Regions from separate parts of the Halobacillus seohaensis genome, predicted to be linked through region 1. Evidence: riboswitches for the same ligand, from Rfam matches in the RefSeq annotation. Region 1 holds a riboswitch; the other holds the start of a gene.
What was found. A riboswitch is a leader RNA that binds a small molecule or an ion and turns the genes downstream of it on or off. The one in region 1 is predicted to bind S-adenosylmethionine.
Positions count from the first base shown of each region.

Region 1 (3,155 bases):
TGTCACTGGTACACTGACGAACATTGTTGAGGTAGTTGAAAATTCAGGGATACGTAACCCTGCGATGATTGTGGTTGGGGAAGTGGTGCGATTCCGTGATCGTTTGCACCAATTGAAAATGATGAATCAAGAGATGACTGAACAGACTGCGATTGAAGCATGAATTCCTGGTAAAGGGGAGTAATTGTATATGCAAGTGTGACCGCTTGAAAGAGTTGACACAGTTTTTGCTTATTAAAATACAACACTTTTTTCCAGTTAAGGCTGCCCTTATATTTGTAACAATATCCGATGCTCACGAAAAGGGTATACATACTAATAGTTATGCACATTGACGAAGTTGTGCTTGTTGCGCTAACTTAGCAGGATTGTTGAAGACTCGATTCCGAGATGATTGTGTGGAGAAAGGGGCGGTGGGGAAGGAGTCGCTTTCCGTGGGCGTGCGCTGAGCCTCCTCAGGCTAACGCCTTCCGGGGTCTCATCTAACCCGCGTATCCCACAGGAGTCTCCCCCTTCCCCACCGCCCCTTGCCTTATGTTTCTATCGAAATCGTGCCGTTCTACCGTCCCTGTTAAAGCATGAGATATCTGATATAACGCCAATTGAAGCCTGATACAGATCAGGGGATAGGGCCATCACAGATTGAGCCATTAGATAAGTTAAAAATCGGGTGTGATAGCGTGTTTATAGGAAGGATAGGAGATTACCTGTTGTGTATGCCTACCCCATCCCCCATGCTCCGATGAAAAGCAACGGAACCACGATTCTTTTATTGAATAATCCGAAGCTTTAAGCGATAGGCAAGAAGGCACCTTCCAGCGCAATTCTCACTCGTAAGGAATGCTTTTCACTTGAATCACCACATCTGATGCTTCCGTTCTCCTCACGAAAGCAAGAAGGTCCGGGAAATTATGAGACTCCTGTGGGATGAACATGATCGGTGAGATCCCGCAAGGCGTAGCCTGAGGAAGCTCACCTCATGTCCACGGAAAGCGAGTGATTTCCCGGACCTTCTAACGCCAGCCTTGGTAACGGAAACCACCGTATAAATCAGGACAATGATTAACAAATGTTTTGTTATTAGAGGCTGCAATTCACTATGAAATGGGGACCATACCTACTATTTACAGGAATCTTAATGGAAGGTATGGAAAAATTCGTAGGTGATCTTCAACTAAGTGATGATCAAGAGTTTGTCATTTGTGATTATTTAAGAGGTCACCCTAATCTAGTCCACCTGTTAAAGGAACGAGTGGAGGAGGCTGTGAAAACTGAACGCTTTTTGGTTTCCAATGAAACTGTGCAATGATCGGAAGAACTGTATCGTTATATACAAGAGGACAAACAGTACACCGATAACTTTTAGGTGCTGTTTGTCCTCTTGTATGGTGTTAAGAAACGGAACAAAAATCGGCAGTCAAAAAAATTTTCTGATTTTTAAAACCGACTAAAACACTAGGGATAGAAGGGTTTTGGTCGGTTTTTAATCAAAAACACCTTGAAAACGGCTTTGACAGCATCAAATCCATGATGTATATTTCCAATTAATCACATAAAAATTTTCTTATCTAGAGAGGTGGAGGGACTGGCCCTTGGAAGCTTCGGCATCAGACTTTGTTTTGAAGTACTGTGCTAATTCCAGCAGGCACTATTGCTTGAGAGATAAGAAGAGGATTCGATTTCTCATCCTCTTCTTATCATTTATATAGGAAGAGGATTTTTTAATTAAAACTGACTTAAATAACTAGAGGTAGAACGGCTATATCGCATTGTGCTTCTTTTTTGACTATAAGAGGGGGATATATATGAGTAATCAAGTCATCACATACGATTCATTTTCCGAGGACCCTTTTAATGGGGGTTATGCAAACGAAAAGAAAAAAGGGGCTCTAGAAGTATTGGAGTGGGGTTACCAGACTTATGATGACATCGTGTATGCTTGCAGTTTTGGAGCAGAAGGTATCGTACTTCTCGATTTGATCTCACAAGTAAAAAAAGATGCACACATCGTGTTTCTCGATACCGATGTTCATTTTCAAGAGACTTATGACCTTATTGATCAAATAAAAAGTCGTTTTCCTGAGCTGCAAATTACGATGAAAAAGGCAGATCTAACCTTAGAAGAACAGGCACAGAAGCATGGAGAAAAACTATGGAATACGAATCCGAACCAGTGTTGCTTTATTAGAAAAATCAAACCATTAGAAGATGCTCTAGAGGGAGCAACCGCTTGGGTATCCGGGTTAAGAAGGGAACAATCTCCGAGTAGAAGTAAAACAGACTTTATAAATAAAGATGACCGTTTTCGTTCCATTAAAATTTGCCCATTAATCCATTGGACGTGGGAGGATGTATGGAATCATATAAAAGAAAATAACCTTCCCTATAATGATCTTCATGATCAGGGCTATGCAAGCATCGGATGCATGCCATGCACTTCTCCATCTGACAACCCCAATGATCGTTCGGGTAGATGGCAAGGGTTTGAGAAGACAGAATGCGGGCTTCACGGTCCGTCCACTAAGGATTCCCTTTCATGACACTTATCATTTTATGTTTAGTAGCTGCTCATTTCTTTGCCTTTAATGTGGGAGCTAGTGGATCAGCTGCTACTATGGGGATTGTATATGGGGCTCGAGTTATTAAAAAGAAACGAATAGCTCTACTACTTAGTGGTGTGGGAGGATTGCTTGGGGCTTTGTGGGGAGGAGAAGTTGTTGATACCATCGGGAAAGGGTTAATTTCTTCAGACAAACTAACCATTCAAGCTGCAGCCATCATTCTATTTGTATCAGCTATTACGTTATGTTTCACAAACATCATAGGCATCCCTCTTTCCACAAGTGAGGTTACGATAGGAGCGATCGTTGGTGTAGGTATTTCCTTGCAGCAGCTTTATTTAAGGAATTTATTAGAAATTATCGCCTTCTGGGTGATAATTCCGGTGGCAGCTTTTTTCATCACGTTTATATCTGGAATGTTATTGAAACGTCTTAAGGATAAATTCCCCGCTTTTTTACCATCGAATAAACTAACGAAACTGTTATCGATTCTACTCATCATCACAGGCTTGTTAGAAGCATTTGCTGCAGGTATGAATAACGTAGCAAACGCCATTGGCCCACTCGTCGGTGCTGATGTTTTAAATAAAAATA
Region 1 covers NZ_JBHSZV010000029.1:61,709-64,863, forward strand. Annotated here, with positions in the region: gene cobA (uroporphyrinogen-III C-methyltransferase) at 1-163, shown strand, start outside; gene ACFQIC_RS11940 (hypothetical protein) at 1,100-1,309, shown strand; SAM riboswitch class I at 1,562-1,669, shown strand; gene ACFQIC_RS11945 (phosphoadenylyl-sulfate reductase) at 1,806-2,540, shown strand; gene ACFQIC_RS11950 (inorganic phosphate transporter) at 2,537-3,155, shown strand, end outside.

Region 2 (3,155 bases), on a different contig from region 1:
CCGATAAGCTGGTCGAAGAGTATACCTCTTCGATCGGTTTTGACGTTAAGTTAGCATTACAGGATATCCAAGGTAGCCTGGCTCATGTCGATATGCTTGGTAAGTGTGGCATAATTACAGAAGAGGAATCTGCACAAATTACCGAAGGACTGCACATCATTCAGAAGAAAATTGAAAATGATGAGGTAGAATTTTCTGTTGAACATGAAGATATTCATATGAATATTGAAAAACTATTAATTGATGAAATTGGTCCTGTTGGTGGGAAACTGCATACAGGCAGAAGCCGTAATGATCAAGTAGCAACAGATATGCATTTATACCTCAAGGAAAAAACGAACTATTTGATTCAGCTAGTTGAAGCGGTTCAAAATGCACTGGCAAGTCAAGCAGAATCTCATGTGGACACGATTCTTCCAGGATACACTCACTTGCAAAGAGCGCAGCCTGTTTCATTCGCTCATCACCTTCTGGCGTATTTCTGGATGTTTGAACGTGATAAGGAACGCTTGAAAGATAGTGTGAAGCGTATTGATTGGTCTCCGCTTGGTGCAGCAGCGCTTGCTGGAACGCCTTATCCTGTCGATAGGAAGATGGCGGCTGAGACACTCGGATTTGAAAACGTTTATCCAAACTCATTGGACGCCGTCAGTGATCGGGATTTTATTCTGGAATTCTTGTCGATCTCTTCCATTTTAATCACCCATATTTCTAGACTTTCGGATGAATTGATTCTTTGGAGTAGTCAGGAATTTGATTTCGTGGAATTGGATGATGCGTTTTGTACGGGATCTAGTATTATGCCGCAGAAGAAGAATCCTGATGTTCCTGAGCTTTTGCGTGGAAAGACGGGTCGTATTTACGGCAACTTGATGGGGTTATTGACGCTCCTTAAAGGTCTTCCGCTTGCGTACAATAAGGATATGCAGGAGGACAAGGAAGGTATGTTTGATACGGTTGATACGCTTGATGGTGCGTTGTCGTTGCTAGCGCCTATGCTTTCTTCTATGGAAGTAAAAAGTTCTAATATGCGTCAGGCAGTGAATGAAGATTATTCGAACGCGACAGATATTGCGGATTACTTAGCTGTGAAAGGTCTTCCGTTCCGTCAGGCTCATGAGGTAATAGGTCAGATAGTGCTTTACTCGATCCAGAAGCAGAAATATTTGCTTGATTTGACGCTTGAGGAGTACAAAGAGTTTTCTGACTTGTTTGAGGATGATATTTATGAAAAATTGGCACCAGACCATGTAGTGGCCGCGCGTATAAGTGAGGGCGGCACTGGATTTGAGCAAGTGAGGGAACAACTGAAGTTGGCGAAACAACATCTTAAGTAATAGGAACTTTCGCGGAATTTTCTAAATATTATTGACTTTCATCTTATTTATTTGTAGTATGGCAATTAACTTCATATCGATTACCACTCTTATCTAGAGCAGGCTGAGGGATTTGGCCCTTCGACGCCCGGCAACCGGTCTTATGACAACGGTGCTACTTCCAACGGACAAAAGTGTGTCCGGGAGATGAGAGAGGTTGAAGCAAAATCTTCTGCCTCTTTCATTGCGAAAGAGGCTTTTTATATGGAATGGATTAGGAAGGTGATGGCGTTATGGATAAGGCGGAGCGATTAAAACGGTCGAAAGTACCTGAAGTAAAGGATGATTTTGGCGGCCGTTTGCCTCCTGGTCAGGTTTTGACAGAGAAATTCCCAATATTAACAGTAGGTGAAGTTCCTTCGTACGATTTGGAGCAGTGGAGTTTTTTTATCAATGGGATAGTGAAAGAAAACTTAACCTTTTCTTATGATGATTTAAGGAAACTGCCTCAGTCTAAGATCACTGCAGATATTCATTGTGTGACAAGATGGTCTAAATTTGATAATGAGTTTGAAGGTTTGCTTCTTAAGGATTTACTGCCTTTTCTCGGGATCAAGAATGAAGCTCAGCATGTTTTGATTCACGGAGATTATGGTTACACAGCGAATTTGCCAATTAAGGAATTATACGAAAAAGATGTGATGCTTGCCCATTCGTACAACGGAAAGCCGCTTACTGAAAAACACGGCTGGCCTTTTCGTCTAATTGTTCCGCATCTTTACTTTTGGAAAAGTGTGAAGTGGGTGCGTGGCTTTGAGTTTCGAGTATCCGATCAGTCTGGGTATTGGGAAGAGAATGGTTTTCACCATTATGGAGATCCGTTTAAAGAACAGCGGTTTACTGATGGAAAAGTGGAAATGGAAGAGGATAAATGGAAAGTAAAGGAATTTGATTATTAAAGGGAGGTGCCCTTATGGGAGTAGTTATTTTAGAAGGAGTTCGAACGCCATTTGGAAAGTGGAAAGGCGGTTTAGCGAAGCTAGGTGCGAAGGATCTTGGAGTTCAGGCAACAGAGCAACTACTTCGTCGTGTGCCTGAGGCAAAAGAAGCGGACGGTGTTATTTTGGCGCAAGTTATTCAGGCAGGACAAGGACAGAATCCTGCGCGAACGGTAGCTGCGAAATCAGGAATCTCCTGGTCGACTCCGGCGATTACGATTAACAATGTTTGCTTAGCTGGAGTAGCATCTATTGCGGATGCAACGAGACGAGTTCAGCTTGCTGAAGGTCAATTATATGTAGTAGGCGGCTTTGACTCTATGACAAATGCGCCGCATGTGGCTCCGATTAGAAATGGACTAGCTACTGGACCAGTAGAGTTCACAGATACGTTAATTTATGATGGGCTTTGGTGTTCTCTTACTGATACTTCGATGGGATTATCAACAGATTTACAAAATGAAAAATATTCAATTGGACGTGAAGAGCAGGATGAATTTGCCTTAAGATCTCAACTAAAGGCGGCTGCTGCCCAAGAAGAAGGGCGGCTCAATGATGAGATAGTTGCCGTACATACAGGAAAGGAAGAGGTTTCTCAAGATGAGGGAATTCGGGCTAAGTCCACTCTTGAGAAATTGAGCCAACTTCGACCAGCCTTTCGAAACGGCGGTACGGTAACTGCTGGAAATGCTTCACAAATGTCTGATGGAGCAAGTGTAGGACTCGTTGCTTCTGAAGAATATGCAAAGAAAATAGGCAAAACACCATTGGCTCGTGTTATTGGCTGGTCAGAAACGGCTGGTCCAGATTCAAGCCTTCATACAAAACCGTCTGACGCGAT
Region 2 covers NZ_JBHSZV010000038.1:17,935-21,089, reverse strand. Annotated here, with positions in the region: gene argH (argininosuccinate lyase) at 1-1,337, shown strand, start outside; SAM riboswitch class I at 1,424-1,530, shown strand; gene ACFQIC_RS14855 (sulfite oxidase-like oxidoreductase) at 1,610-2,275, shown strand; gene ACFQIC_RS14850 (acetyl-CoA C-acyltransferase) at 2,290-3,155, shown strand, end outside.
Region 2: linked by a shared signal. The riboswitch ahead of ACFQIC_RS14855 (sulfite oxidase-like oxidoreductase) and the one ahead of ACFQIC_RS11945 (phosphoadenylyl-sulfate reductase) in region 1 are both predicted to bind S-adenosylmethionine.